One region of the Geminocystis sp. genome, then DNA from elsewhere that is predicted to be linked to it. Evidence: predicted binding sites of a transcription regulator. Region 1 holds the regulator's gene; each other region holds the start of a gene.
What was found. The regulator NtcA, encoded in region 1, controls nitrogen genes in cyanobacteria. The targets are predictions, from matches to a motif close to TTTGTANCNNNNGNTACAAA.

Region 1 (5,433 bases):
TCCCATGTTTTAAAGGCTTTTTCAGCTTTATCAATTATACGAGCAATTTCTTCTTTATTTTCGACTCTTTTTAATAATTCTTCTCTAGGTAACATTTTAAGTAATCAGAAATGGGCAATAGGGAATATTATAATGGTTAATCTTTTTCAATTTTTTGTTAATTTTAGCGGAGTTTTTTAGTTGAGAATTAGTAAATATAGCATAAAATGTGCTAGTTAAGCCATTATCAAAGTTCAAAAAGTAATTACAAACAATATTTATCCCTTGTCCTTTGTGAAAAATTAAGACAAAATAAAGAAAAGAACTCTTTGTCTGAGATATTTAGAATTGGTTAATTAATATAGTATAGGAAATTTAAAATCATGAAGTTAAGTGATATTACCCACCCAAATCAGTTACATGGTTTATCCCTTCGACAGTTAGAAGATATTGCTCAACAAATACGAGAAAAACACTTAGAAACTATTGCCGCTAGTGGAGGACATTTAGGACCTGGTTTAGGTGTAGTTGAATTAACTATTGGTTTATATCAAACTTTGGATTTAGATCATGATAAAGTACTCTGGGATGTAGGACATCAAGCCTATCCCCATAAATTATTAACAGGAAGATATAACAAGTTTCACACACTACGGCAGAAAAATGGCATTGCTGGTTACTTAAAACGCTCAGAGAACAAATTTGATCATTTTGGTGCAGGACACGCTTCTACAAGTATTTCTGCTGGTCTAGGCATGGCTTTAGCAAGAGATAGTAAGGGCGAAGATTTTAAAGTAGTATCCATTATTGGTGATGGGGCGCTAACCGGAGGCATGGCATTAGAAGCCATTAACCACGCAGGACATTTACCCGATACTAATTTGATGGTGGTGTTAAATGATAATGAAATGTCTATTTCTCCGAACGTAGGGGCAATTTCTCGTTATCTCAATAAGGTTCGTTTATCTGATCCTATTCAATTTATCACAGATAATTTAGAAGAACAATTCAAACATTTTCCTTTCTTTGGTGATGGTGCAAATCTTTCTCCTGAAATGAGAAACCTCAAAGAAGCAATGAAACGTCTTGCTATGCCTAAAGTTGGAGCGGTAATTGAAGAGTTAGGTTTTACTTATTTTGGCCCTATTGATGGTCATAATCTCAAAGAATTAATCGATACTTTTAATAAAGCCCATAAAATAAAAGGCCCTGTTTTAGTCCATGTTGTGACAGTAAAAGGTAAAGGTTACAGTCTCGCTGAAAAAGATCAAGTAGGTTATCATGCTCAAAGTCCATTTAATTTAGCCACTGGAAAACCTATTCCTTCTAATAAACCTAAACCCCCTAGTTATTCTAAAGTTTTCGCCCATACTCTAACTACTCTAGCCCAAAATAATCCCAAAATTATTGGTATCACTGCAGCCATGGCAACAGGTACAGGGTTAGATAAGTTGCAACAAAAATTACCAAAACAATATATTGATGTTGGTATCGCAGAACAACACGCCGTCACTTTAGCAGCCGGTTTAGCTTGTGAAGGAATGCGTCCTGTAGTTACTATATACTCAACTTTCTTACAAAGAGCCTACGATCAGATTATTCATGATGTTTGCATTCAAAAACTACCAGTGTTTTTCTGTTTAGATAGAGCGGGAATTGTCGGCGCTGATGGTCCTACTCATCAAGGAATGTATGATATTTCTTATCTGCGTTGTATTCCTAATCTTGTAATTATGGCCCCTAAAGATGAAGCGGAATTACAGCGAATGATGGTGACAGGTATTAATTATACTGATAGTGCGATCGCCATGCGTTATCCTCGTGGGAATGGTTTAGGTGTACCTTTAGCTGAGGAAGGTTGGGAAGAAATCGAAATTGGTAAAGGAGAAATTTTGCGCAACGGTGATGATATTTTATTACTAGGTTATGGCACGATGGTTAATACCGCTATGCAAACTGCGGAAATTTTAAGAGAACATGGTATTGAGGCCACTGTAATTAATGCTTGTTTTGTGAAACCCCTTGACGAAGAATTAATTTTACCCTTAGCAGAAAAAATTGGTAAAGTTGTCACCCTTGAAGAAGGATCATTAATGGGGGGTTTTGGTTCTGCTGTGGCAGAAGCTCTATTAGATAACGATATTATGGTGAAATTAAAACGTTTTGGTGTTCCTGATATTTTAGTAGATCATGCAACACCCAATGAATCGATGATCGATTTAGGCTTAACCAGTAGTCAAATTTCTCAAGAGATTTTAGCTTCTTTTTTCTCTCAAAAACCATCTGTAACTTGGAATGGGGAGTTAGGAGTTAAAAGTTAGGAATTAGGAATTAGAAATTAGGAAGTTAGGAATTAGGAATTAGGAATTAGGAATTAATTACTCCTTACTCCTTACTCCTTACTCCTTACTCCTTACTCCTTACTCCTTACTCCTTACTCATTACCCATTACTCATTACTCCTTTCTCCTTACTCCTTTCTCCTTTCTCCTTACTCCTTTCTCCTTTCTTTACTTGGATTATCCTTGAGTCATGCCCATAATTTCATAACCAGCATCGACATAAATAATTTGTCCTGTAATACCACTAGACAAATCACTACAGAGAAAAGCGGCAGCGTTACCTACTTCTGTTTGAGTGACGGTACGTTTTAAAGGTGCAACGGCTTCTACATGGTGGATCATATCTAAGATACCACCAACAGCAGAAGATGCTAAAGTGCGAATAGGACCAGCCGATATAGCATTTACTCTTACATTTTGACTACCTAATTCGGCGGCGAGGTAACGTACACTCATTTCTAAGGCAGATTTAGCAATTCCCATGACGTTATAATTAGGGATAACTTTTACTCCTCCAAGATAGGTTAATGTAACAATACTACCACCTGATCTTAAAAGAGGTTTAGCTGCTTGTACTAAACGAGTAAGGGAATAAGCACTAATATCAAGAGCGGTTTTAAAACCATCCCTAGAAGTATTACTAAAATCTCCAGTTAAATCATCTTTCCCCGCAAAGGCTAAACAGTGTATTAAAATATCAATATGATTCCATTTTTCTTTAATTTGAGCAAAGGTTTCATCTATTTGAGCATCATCTTGCACGTTACAAGGAAGAAAAAGACTAGGTTTTAAAGGTTCGACTAATTCTCCTACTTTCTTCTCAAATCGACCTTTTTCATCAGGAAGATAGGTAACTCCAATATTTGCTCCAGCTTTGTGTAGTTGTTGAGCGATACCCCAAGCAATGGATTTATTGTTAGCAATACCCGTTACAAGGGCGTTTTTGTTGGTTAAATCTAACATATTCTTGATTTTTTCTTTAATTTTCTGTAATATCTGACAATAATTCGCTAAACTAATTAAGTTATAGATAGTTATCTAGTTTACAATTACTTATTCTCTTATAGAAAGTGTCATTTATACCCTCAAACATTAAATATTATTAAGTAACTATCCCTTATGCAATCAATTTCAACTCAAGAACAACCTTTAGCATCTGTATTTCGTCAAATTGGAGCAGGAATTTATACTCCTGTGGTGGAAAGATTTGAGCGAGGTAAAACAATATTTTTCCCCGGTGATCCTGCTGAAAGGGTATATTTTTTAATTAAAGGTGCTGTAAAATTGTCACGGGTATATGAAGCTGGGGAAGAAATTACTGTTGCTTTACTACGAGAAAATAGTATTTTTGGGGTTTTATCTTTGATTACGGGACAAAAATCTGACCGTTTTTATCATGCTGTAGCTTTCACTCCTGTAGAATTATTATCCGCTCCTATTGAGCATTTTCAACGTTCTCTTAAAGATAATCCTGAGTTATCTCGCTTAATGTTACAGGGTTTATCTTCTCGCATTTTACAAACAGAATTGATGATTGAAACTTTAGCACATCGAGATATGGCTTCCCGTTTAGTTAGTTTTTTGCTTATTCTTTGTCGAGATTTTGGTGTACCTACTGCTAATGGTATTACTATTGATTTAAAACTATCCCATCAAGCCATCGCTGAGGCTATCGGTTCAACCAGAGTAACCGTAACTCGTTTGTTAGGTGAATTAAGACAAGATTGTTTGATTTCTATTACTAAGAAAAAAATTACAGTTCATAATCCTGTTGCTCTTAGTCAACAATTTGCTTAAGCTAAAGAAAGTTCTAAAGATTGATTATTTGAGGAGTAAATAACTCTATAAACTGATGACAAGTGCCTATATTTTAGTTGCCGCAATGTTAATATTGGGCGGTTTAATCGCCGCATTAGGCGATCGCATCGGGACAAAAGTAGGTAAAGCGAGATTGAGATTATTTCAATTGCGCCCGAAACAAACGGCTATTGTGATCACAATTAGTACTGGTATATTAATTTCTGCTTCTACGTTAATTATCTTATTTAGTTTTAGTGAATCTTTGCGTCAAGGGGTTTTTGAATTAGATGAAATTCTCAAAAAAAGAAGAGAAATTACGGCACAATTGGAAAAAGTTGAGAGAGAAAAAAAAAGAGTAGAACAGGAATTAAGTATAGCTCAAAATAGACAAAATCAGGAAAAAAAATTATTAAATATCACAGGAAAAGAATTAAAAACGACTCAAAACCAACTTAAAATATTATCCGCTCAAACAAATAAAATAAATGAAGAAGTAAAGAAAATTGTTACAGAAAAAACTAAGTTATTAGCAGAAAAAGAAAAACTAGAAAATCAAAGTAAAAAATTAGAAGAGTCCATTGTTCAAAGAGATAATGACTTGAATAATAAGCGAATTCAAATTCAAGAACAAGAAAATATTTTACAAAAACAAGATAGAATTTTACAAAAACAAGAGCAAAGTTTAGTAGATTTAAAAAATAAACAAAGTCAATTACAGTCTGATATTAAATCAAGAGATCAACAAATTTCTAAATTAGATCAACGTATTTCAGAAAAAGATAAAATTTTAAATACCAAAGAGCAAGAGTTATTATCTTTAGAAAAAGAATTAGGCTTTTTTCGCAAAGAAGTAGAAATCTTAGAACAATATTATCAAACTTATCAAGATTTAAGAGAACGTCCTATTGCGGTAGTTAAAGGACAAATTTTAAATTTAACCCTCGTAAAAACAGATAAAACTACTAATTTAGATGAATTAATTGATGGTATTTTAAACGAAGCTAATCGGGGTGTTATGCAAATTTTAGGCTATGGAAATAATTTCCCAGATCAAAGATTTGTACAAATAACAAAAGCACAAGTACAACAAATTAAAACAGAATTATCTGACAATGGAGAATATTTAATTAGAATTGTCTCTGCTGGTAATTATGTTCAAGGAGAAGAAAAAGTGCGTATTTTTGCTGATGTTTCTCCTAATAAAAAAGTTTATGACAAAAATGAAACTATTGCATCTATTGCCATGGATTCTAATGATTTGAATGGAAAAGAGTTACAAGAAAAGCTAGATTTTTTAATATCTGTAGCGCAAT
Region 2 (5,433 bases), on a different contig from region 1:
AGATTCTTTAGTCTATCAAGCAGAAAAACAAATCACCGAGTTAGGGGATAAAATTTCCGCCGATGATAAAACTAAAGCAGAAGGATTAATTAAAGATCTGAAAGATGCTGTAGCGGGGGAAGATGATGAGAAAATTAAAACTGTAATGCCTGAGTTACAACAAACTCTCTATACCATCGGTAGCAATATTTATCAACAGTCTGGCGGTGCAACTCCGGGCGCTGATACCACTGATACAAATAACACTCCTCCTAACGCAGGTGGTGGTGATGATGTCATTGATGCTGAATTTTCAGATGACTAAAGATTTTGAGCTTTGATTTTCAAAAGTTGTAATTTATTGTTAAATTTAAGGGTGGACTTCGGTTCACCTTTTTTTGTTGATAATCAAAAGACACTCACAATTAAATTATGAATTGGTGGCGTAAACTCAAAAAAAATCCCTTAGCAAAATTAGGGGCGATTCTCTTAATATTTTTTTATGTAATAGTTATCGGTGCTGATTTTATTGCACCTTATGATCCTTATTTCGCCGAAGAAAATAGTTCTTTATTACCACCTACGACTATTTATTGGCGCACTCAACAAAAAGAATTTATCGGACTTCATGTTTACCCTACGACTCAAGGTAAGACTGATGTTAATACAGGCGATCGCCTTTTAGAAATAGATTATACAAAACCATCACCGATTAGATTATTTGTGAAAGGAAAACCTGATCAATTTTTACAAATAAAATTACCTTTACCACCAAAATTTGAAGAGGTAGAAATCTTTTCAGGATTTAAAATTAATAGGCGTTTATTTGGCACAACAGGGGAAGGAAAAATCAATCTTTTAGGTACAGATGAACAAGGTAGAGATCAACTAAGTCGATTATTATATGGTGGAAGAATTAGTTTATTTATTGGTTTAATTGGGATTTTAATTTCTTTTCCGTTGGGGATGATAATAGGAGGAATTGCAGGTTATTTTGGTGGCTGGATAGATAATATTTTAATGCGATTAGTAGAAGTTTTAATGACTATTCCGGGGATATATTTATTAGTAGCATTAGCCGCCATTTTACCACCGAGTTTAAGTAGTTCTCAAAGGTTTTTATTAATAGTTTTAATTACTTCTTTAATAGGTTGGTCAGGATTAGCTAGAGTCATTAGAGGGCAAGTTTTAACCCTTAAAGAACAAGAATTTGTAGAATCTGCTAAAGCTATTGGTGCAAATTCAATATATATTATCATAAAACATATACTGCCCCAGACCGCTACTTATATCATCATTTCTGCTACTTTATCAATCCCTAGTTTTATTGTGGCGGAATCAGTACTAAGTCTAATCGGTTTAGGTATTCAACAACCAGATCCTAGCTGGGGAAATTTATTATCTTTAGCTACCAATGCTTCAATTTTAGTTTTGCAACCTTGGTTAATTTTTCCTCCAGCTATATTAATTATTTTGACAGTTTTATCTTTTAATTTATTAGGTGATGGTTTAAGAGATGCACTAGATCCAAAAAGTATTAATAAATAAGGAAAAATACAACTATTTTTAACAATAAAAATCACTTTTATTTAAAATAATTTCACCATATTCTGGTATCCAACTTACCCATATTCCTGATGATTTTTCACATAATAATATGGCTTCTTTTTCACTATAACTATTAGGAGAATGGTAAAGTTTTACCCATGAATCACGATTATAAGTAATATGACAAACCCGATTCGAGTTAGTGGCGATGGAGTCTTGAATTTCTGATTCTATAGACATTAATTGCATTGTCATAGTACACCTCATCTATATTTATTAATGTATTTGAAGTTATTTATTTTAAAATATTAAAATTTGATTAACTTCTGTCATCAATTATACAAAATACTCCATTAATTTATGATTAGTCTTATTAAAAATTTATATTTTATTGATAAGCAAAAACAGGCAAAAGCCTGTCTGAAACTATTTAAAACTAACTGAAACTATTTAAAACTTCTTCAGCAGCAGCCAAAGTTTGTTTAATATCATCTTCTGTATGGGCGATGGAAGTAAAACCAGCTTCAAATTGAGAAGGTGCTAAATAAATTCCTCTTTCTAACATTCCTCGGTGAAAACGTCCAAATTTAACGGTATCAGCTTGTTTTGCATCACTATAATTATGAACAGGATTTCCCGTGAAAAACATCCCAAACATACCGCTAATATTACCACCTGTTACCTGATGACCCGCTTTTTTAGCGATGTCTAATAAACCTGTAATTAATTCATGGGTAATTTTTTCTAAATACTCATAAGTACCCGGTTTTTGTAGCAATTCTAAAGTTTTAATCCCTGCCGTCATGGCTAAAGGATTGCCCGATAAAGTTCCAGCTTGGTACATAGGTCCTGATGGTGCAACTAATTCCATAATTTCTTTTTTACCACCATAAGCGCCAACGGGCAAACCACCGCCGATAACTTTGCCTAAAGTGGTTAAATCAGGGGTAACACCAAATTTTGCTTGTACACCACCGTAGGAAATACGGAAACCAGTCATTACTTCATCGAAAACTAACAAAGCGTCATTTTCTTGAGTAATAACTCTTAAACCTTCAAGAAAACCAGCATCAGGAGGAATAAAGCCAGAATTTCCTACCACCGCTTCTAAAATAACCCCAGCAATTTCTCCTTTATGATCAGCGAAGAGCTTTTTAACAGCTTCTAAGTCGTTATAGGGGGCATTTAAGGTGTCGGCGGTAACAGATTTAGGTACACCCGGAGAATCAGGTAAACCGAGGGTTGCAACTCCAGAACCTGCTTGTACTAAGAACATATCACCGTGACCGTGATAACACCCTTCAAATTTAATAATTTTATTTTTACCCGTATAAGCGCGCATTAAGCGTAACACAGATAAACAAGCCTCTGTACCCGAATTGACAAAACGTACCATTTCAATACTAGGCACGGCATCAATAACCATCTCAGCGAGGATATTTTCTAAAACACAAGGAGCTCCAAAACTTGTTCCTTTCTCTAAAACTTCATGTAAAGCACTAATAACTTCAGGGTGAGCGTGTCCACAAATTGCTGGTCCCCAAGAGCCGACATAGTCGATATATTTGTTATCATCCACATCCCAAATATAAGCACCTTTGACTCTATCAAAAACGATGGGTTGTCCACCAACGGATTTAAAAGCTCTCACGGGAGAATTTACGCCCCCTGGCATTAGTTTTTGAGCGGCGGTAAAAATTTGTTCTGATTTTGTAGTTTTAAATGATACTGAATTAACCAAAATTATCTCCTTCTTTTTTATCTCATCAATCTATTTTACTGAGATTTTGCACTGTTCTTGAAAAATCAGGGAGTTTTTGAGTTTTTCAAAGAAATTTCCCTTAATCTTTAGGATAAAATCAAGCACTTTCAAGTAAATAGAAGTTATCAAAGTATGAGTTAGCTCAACATCTGACTTTATAGTGATTTTTCAGATTTTTTGTTTATTATTTTTCATGTAAAAATCTCATAAAATTTATGCAAAAATAGTTGAGATTAAGATATTAAGTATTAAACGTTACAAAATACGAAGAGACAAATTTATAGTCTGTTGATTAGAGAATGGTTTAAGAAAAAAGAAAATTGATAATTTATTCACAAGAATTAATTTTGATTTTCTTAGATGTTTAATTATTTAGTCTATATATTAAATCTATATTGAAAAGGGGTTATAGCGTGACGATTACTACTAATACAAAAGTTAAATTAAATAAAATTGAAAAAGTTAAAGCGGCAAAACATGGGCTAGATGTGAAACAAGAGTTAGAATCTTTTGCGGAGATGGGTTGGGAAGCGATGGAGGAAGATGATTTAATTGTACGTTTAAAGTGGTTAGGAATCTTTTTTCGCCCCGTAACACCCGGTAAATTCATGTTACGGTTGCGTATGCCTAACGGGATTCTCACTAACGAACAAATGTGTACTTTAGCAGAAATTATTGAACGTTACGGGGATGATGGTAGGGCAGATATTACTACTCGTCAGAATATACAATTAAGAGGAGTGCATCTCGAAGACATCCCCGAAATTTTCCAAAAATTAGAAGTGGTGGGTATGACTTCCATTCAATCTGGCATGGATAATGTTCGTAACTTAACAGGTTCTCCTGTAGCTGGAATTGATCCTGATGAATTATTCGATACAAGGGAATTAAACCAGAAGTTACAGGATTTAATCACCAATAAAGGGCAAGGTAGTTATGAGTTTAGCAATTTACCTCGGAAATTAAATATTGCCGTTGACGGTGCGAGGGATAATTCTATCCATGCAGAAATTAATGATATTGCTTTTATTCCCGCTTTTAAAGATGATGAATTTGGCTTTAATGTGTTGATTGGTGGTTATTTATCCGCTCAACGTTGTGCAGAAGCCATACCGATGGATGTATGGGTAAAACCTAACGATGAAGTCATCGAATTATCAGCAGCAATTCTCTCGGTTTATAGTGAAAATGGTTTAGAGGAAGGTTTAAGAGAAAATCGAGGTAAATCTCGTTTAATGTGGTTAGTGGATAAATGGGGAATGAATCGTTTTCGCATCGAAGTGGAGAAAAAATTAGGTAAATCTTTATATTTTGCCGCTCCAAAAGATGAATATACTATGGAAAAACGGGATCATTTAGGGGTACATCCCCAAGTTCAAGAGGGTTATAATTATATCGGCATCCATATCCCCGTAGGACATTTAGACGCTCACGGAATGTATGAAATAGCTCGTCTAGCCGATGTTTATGGTAATGGGGAAATTCGGGCAACGGTAGAGCAAAATTTTATTATTCCTTTTGTGAAGGATGAAAAAGTAGAAGCCTTTTTAGCTGAACCTATTTTACAACAATATCCCGTCAATCCGTCTCCTCTCGTGCGATCGCTAATTTCCTGTACGGGGGCTCGTTATTGCAATTTTGCCCTAGTGGAAACGAAAGAAAGAGGGCTAAAATTAGCTCAAGAATTAGACGCTGAATTAAATATACCTAAAAGAGTGCGTATTCATTGGACAGGTTGCCCTAACTCTTGCGGACAAGCTCAAGCAGGTGATATAGGTTTAATGGGGACAAAAGCGAAAAAAGATGGACAAGTTGTCGAAGGTGTTAATTTATTTACGGGAGGAAAAGTTGGCAAAGACGCTCATTTAGGTAGTGTAACTCAAAAAAGTATTCCTTGTGATGATTTGAAATCAGTGTTAAAAGATTTATTAATCTCTGATTTTGGTGCAACGGTTAAATAATATGTGAACTCGATGCAAGAATCTTTGATATAAGTAAGTGAGTAAAATTAATTGTGCATTTTATTTTTCTCAAACTTCTGATAAGAATGGGTTTGAATCCATCGCTAATATACAATTAATTTTGCCTGAGTACTTAACGAGGTTTTAGGTTTCGCTGAAATCTTGCATCAACTCAAAATATTT
Region 3 (5,433 bases), on a different contig from region 1:
GTCAGTTAAAGGAATAAAACCAATATCGAGGTTGATTTTTTCCAAGCCATTACGGGGGATAACTTCTTTATTAACGGTAACTGCACCAACTTTTTTCGAGCGTTTTTGTTGATTGAGAAAGTAAACCATTTCGTTACGCAGTCCATAATAACTGGGGTGATTTACCACTTCTAGCCGTTGTCTGGGACGGGGGATCGGTACTTCTAATACTTGCCCTATATGAGCTTCTGGTCCCGTAGTTAACATTACAATGCGATCAGATAATAATAATGCTTCATCCACATCATGAGTAACCATGATACAAGTAACTTGATTCTCTTGAACAATGCGCATCAAACTTTCTTGTAAATTTCCCCTAGTTAAAGCATCTAAAGCTCCAAAGGGTTCGTCTAATAGTAATACTTTTGGTTTAGTTGATAAAGCACGAGCGATCGCAACCCTTTGTTTCATACCGCCCGAAAGTTGCCCCGGTTTCTTATTAGCAGCGTGTTTTAAACCGACAATGGAGATATTTTCCTCAACAATAGCTTTTCTTTGCGCTTCGGGATAGTGATTCATGACACGGTTAACCGCTAAAGCGATATTTTGCCGTACCGTTAACCAAGGTAATAAAGAATAATTTTGAAATACTACCATGCGATCAGGACCGGGTTCAGTTACTTCTCTACCTTCAAGAATAACACCGCCATGAGTAGCATTAGATAAACCAGCCACCATATTTAAAAGAGTGGATTTACCGCAACCAGAATGACCAATTAAAGAGATAAATTCTACTTTTTCGATCTTCAAATTAATGTTGCGTAAAGCGATATATTCTCCGCCATTTGCAAGGGGAAAAATTTTGTCAACATGATCAATTTCAATAAAATTTTGCATAGTTTAACAATAATTAGGAATGAGGAATTAAGAATTAAGAATTAAGAATTAAGAATTAGGAAATAAATAACTATGAGTTATCAACTATTAATTATTCAGTATCAACTATTCACTATTTTTGTTCTTCAGGTACAACTAAACTAGCAACAAAACTAACTAATCTATCTAATAATAAACCGATGATTCCGACATAGAATAAAGCAATAATAATTTGACTCATTTTTGAACTGTTATAAGCATCCCAAATAAAGAAGCCAATGCCCACACCACCTACTAACATTTCTGCGGCAATAATTGCTAACCAAGATAAGCCAATACCAATTTTTAAGCCTGTGAAAATATAAGGTACAGTAGAAGGAAATAAGATGTTGAAAAAGTATTCCATTTTTGATAATTTTAACACCCTAGAAACGTTATTATAATCTTGAGGAATTTGTTGAACTCCAACGGTGGTATTGATGATAATAGGCCAAATTGCGGTAATAAAAATAACGAAAATAGCAGAAGGATCAGATTGTCTCAAAGCCGCTAAAGATATAGGCAACCACGCTAAAGGAGGAATAGTTCTTAATACTTGAAAAATGGGATCTAAAGCAGAATAAACAAGACGATTTGCACCGATTAAAATACCTAATGCAATACCCACTACTGTAGCCAAAGAAAAGCCGATAGCTACCCGTTTTAAACTAGCTAAAAGTTGCCAAAATAAACCAACATCTGTACCGCCATTATTAAAAAATGGATCAATAATATAAGGATCCCATGTTTCTTTTATTACCGTAGTTGGTGCGGGTAAATTAGGCGTTTCTCCTGAACATAATATTTGCCAAATTGCTAATAAAATAAATAAGGCAACTAATGGAGCAACTATTTTTCTGCTGTTTTGAGAATAGAGAATAGAATTTAAAATATTAGCCCCTTTTGATGGTTTTTGAGTTTTTGAAATCATAATATTTATTTTATATTTATAGATAAATAACTAAAAGAAAATGTACTTAATTGAAAAGGAGAATAATTACCAATTACTAATTAATAATTACTCATTCCTCATTTTTTTACGCTTTTTTGATTTTTAATCCATCTAAATAGGCTTTAGGATTTTCAGGATCAAATTTTGTACCATCAAAGAAAGTTTCTACTCCACGAGAAGAATTTGCAGGAATTTGTGCGTCTGCTACTTTTAATTCTTTAGCGGCTTCTTTCCACAAGTCTTCACGGTTAACTTGCTCTACTAACGCTTTTGTGTCAGTATCGGCTGGAATATAACCCCAACGGATATTTTCAGTTAAAAACCATAAATCATGACTTTTGAAAGGATAAGAAGCGTTATCTCTCCAAAATTTCATAGCTTGAGGGAAATTTTCTTCTACCCTACCGTTACCAAAATCAATAGTACCTTTAGAACGTCCGATAATATCTTCAAAAGGTACTTTAAACCATTTATCTTGAGAAACAATTTGACACATTTCTTCAACATTTTCTGGTTGATCACACCATTGTTGTGCTTCTAATACTGCCATTAATAAAGCTTTAGCGGCTTTAGGATTAGCATCAACCCAATCTTTGCGCAAACTGAAGGCTTTTTCTGGATGATCTTTCCATAATTCACCTGTAACCAAAGCAGTAAAACCAATTTTTTGGTTAACTAACTGAGCATTCCAAGGTTCACCTACACAAAAAGCCTCCATATTACTAACTTTCATATTTGCCACCATTTGGGGAGGAGGTACGGGAACTACTGAAACATCTGTATCAGGGTTAATACCCCCAGCCGCTAACCAATAACGCATCCATAAATCATGAGTACCACCGGGAAAAGTCATGGCACAACTTAACTGTTTCCCATCGGCTTTCGCTTTGGCAAAAGTATCTTTCATAGCTGAACTATCAAGCCCTACTTTTAGATCTTTATACTTATCAGCTACGGAAATTCCTTGACCATTAGTATTTAATCGTGCCAAAATATACATTGGTACTGGTTGTTTTGTTTTGGTGATAGTACCTAATGTCATCTGATAAGGCATGGGTGTAAGAATGTGTGCTCCATCAATACCACCGCCCCCTGAACCTAATTCAATATTATCTCTAGTTACTGGCCAAGATGCTTGTTTAAGTACTTCTACTCCTGTCATGCCATATTTATCAAAAAAGCCTTTTTCTTTAGCAATAATTAGCGGTGCAGAGTCAGTTAAAGCGATAAAACCAAGTTTGGCGGTAGTTACTTCTGGTCCATCTCCAGTGGCTGGTGTGGTATTCGTGGTAGAAGGGGGAGTAGTTTCTGTGGTGGGTTGTTGATTACCTCCACTGGTGCAACCATGAAGGATAGCACTACCTACAGCAGTAATTCCGGCCGTGTAAATAAACTTGCGTCTGGATACTTGAGACATATTTTAATGGTTTTTTTGATTTATCTGAATATTTGTTAAGTTTGATGTACATATTTAAAACCTTTGCTATGAGGAAATTTGTATGTTTAGTCACAAAATTTTTATTATTTGCAGAAAATAAATTTACTATATTCATAATTTGCATTTTAAAAGGACTTTTTGAAAATAAGTTTTAATTTATAGATAATTTTCAATGGTATTTAAAATAACTTTAGCTTACATAACTAACCCAAATTAATACTAATATGGTTATACCAAAAGTGAAGATTTGAAACCCTAAAAGCAGATGATCAAGTCGAGTAATTCGTGAATAATTTTCTGAATTTTCTTCTCTAATCCATTCTGCAGTTACGATGGCTTCTATGATAGAGATAAAGATTAGAACATAAGTAATAACATAAATCTTATCAAGGAGAACGAGATAACCAACTTCAGGTAAAGAAGCTGAATAGCTTTGTTGAAGAAAAACAGCCGTTAATAAAGCTGTTACGGGTAAAGTAATTCGAGAGTCTATATTTTCAGGATTTAACAGTAAAGATCCCCAGCCCGTAGCAACAACAATGACAAGAGGTAATAAAAGTTTCCAAAGAAAAAAGCTGACGGGTCGAGATATATTTAACGAGTATTGCAAAATAGAATGTTGAGTGGTATCGGTTAAGCGTATATCGCCAAAATTAGTATTATATTGACGAACTAAACTTAATAATTCAAAATTCTGAATTTTCCATCCCGGAAGGTTTAGACTATCAGAGTATCCAGATTGTTCTTGATCAGCAACATAAACTAATTGATCTATCGTATAGACTGAGTTTTCTAATAATATGTTTAAATGTTCTCGATCTAAGGGATAATTTTGAAAAGAGAATGGTTGAGTAAATCTACCTTCTAATCTTAATACTTGATAAAAACTACCATCGGGTAATGTTTGTATTTCTTCATAAACAGGTGTTAATACTGTTCCCCAATCTTCAACTCCGTTAGCAAATTCTACATTTTCGATGGGATTAATTTTTCCTTTCCATTTAAACCAAACATAAAAATCACCATAGTAAGTATTACTAGAGGCATTGAGATCATATACATTCATGACATAAATTCCCGTTTTTACTTGTTGCGCTTGAGGTGGAATTTCTTTTAAAACCGTTAGTTTTTGATAATTATTTGTAGATTTAGGAATACCTAATTGGATAAGGATAATAAGTAAAGCAACACTGACTAAATAAATTATAAACTTGAAAGTACGGGAATTTATTTTCATTATTTTCTATTGAAAATATTTATATTTCTCGCTAATTAAATTTAAAATTCAGTATAAATTAAGATAGGATCGCTTTTATTGATTTATGATTATTTCTTCTGAATTTTATTCATTCTTTCTCCCATGGCTTCTACTGCTACTCCATCCCCAATATCTTTTTCGCTTTTTCCATTCATTTTGATAATGCGATCGCAACCTACTCAACTACTTAAATAATCTCTAAAACTGCCTAAATCTGATATTGAAAGCATCGAACTGAGGTAATATAAGGTTAAAAGAATTTTATCTTCAGGTTTTAGACATTTTTTCTTCCACCACTATCTTTAATTAATAATTTTTTATCCGCAGAAATTGCTTTTTTTTATTAGGGTTAATTTTTATGTTATTTTCCATTAGTTGTTTAAACTGTGGGTAGGCAATACCAATTATTCTTTTTGTTTCTTTTGGGTTATTATTGATATATTCTAAAAGTTGATTCATCAAGTTATCTCTATAAATACTTATTCTAAGTTTATTTTTATTTTGGAGATGTCTAATGATGACAGTGTCTAATAGTATTTCATCTTTTCAAGAATCATCCATAAAAGCAGTGTATCAATTATCTAACTCTTATCTCGATCTCGATCTCATTAATGAAAATTTAGCCACCGCAAACTCAGAAGAAATAATAACATGGGCTAGTCAAGAATTTGATCAACATTTAATCATGAGTACCAGTTTTGGTATTCAAGCAGCAGTGATGTTACACCTCGTTACTCAAATTGTCCCTGATATTCCTATCATTTGGGTGGATACAGGTTATTTACCAAAAGAAACTTATATTTTTGCTCAACAATTAACTGATAGACTTAATCTCAATTTAAAAGTATATCAATCTGAACTTTCTCCTGCTCGAATGGAGGCTATTTACGG

Region 2: ACEW8E_RS06940 (ferredoxin--nitrite reductase) is a predicted target of NtcA. The motif match lies at 3,532-3,551, and genes of this name have one in related genera.
Region 3: ACEW8E_RS04515 (CmpA/NrtA family ABC transporter substrate-binding protein) is a predicted target of NtcA. The motif match lies at 3,341-3,360, and genes of this name have one in related genera.

What each region holds. Positions count from the first base shown of each region.
Region 1 covers NZ_JBGSUU010000029.1:2,298-7,730, forward strand. Annotated here, with positions in the region: gene ACEW8E_RS02200 (photosystem II S4 domain protein) at 1-95, opposite strand, end outside; gene dxs (1-deoxy-D-xylulose-5-phosphate synthase) at 363-2,300, shown strand; gene fabI (enoyl-ACP reductase FabI) at 2,498-3,283, opposite strand; gene ntcA (global nitrogen regulator NtcA) at 3,440-4,117, shown strand; gene ACEW8E_RS02220 (DUF3084 domain-containing protein) at 4,173-5,433, shown strand, end outside.
Region 2 covers NZ_JBGSUU010000065.1:14,554-19,986, forward strand. Annotated here, with positions in the region: gene dnaK (molecular chaperone DnaK) at 1-304, shown strand, start outside; gene ACEW8E_RS06925 (ABC transporter permease) at 412-1,527, shown strand; gene ACEW8E_RS06930 (hypothetical protein) at 1,546-1,782, opposite strand; gene hemL (glutamate-1-semialdehyde 2,1-aminomutase) at 1,964-3,268, opposite strand; gene ACEW8E_RS06940 (ferredoxin--nitrite reductase) at 3,703-5,250, shown strand.
Region 3 covers NZ_JBGSUU010000045.1:19,098-24,530, forward strand. Annotated here, with positions in the region: gene ACEW8E_RS04505 (nitrate ABC transporter ATP-binding protein) at 1-876, opposite strand, end outside; gene ntrB (nitrate ABC transporter permease) at 989-1,825, opposite strand; gene ACEW8E_RS04515 (CmpA/NrtA family ABC transporter substrate-binding protein) at 1,932-3,263, opposite strand; gene ACEW8E_RS04520 (hypothetical protein) at 3,475-4,521, opposite strand; gene ACEW8E_RS04525 (hypothetical protein) at 4,849-5,001, opposite strand; gene cysH (phosphoadenosine phosphosulfate reductase) at 5,057-5,433, shown strand, end outside.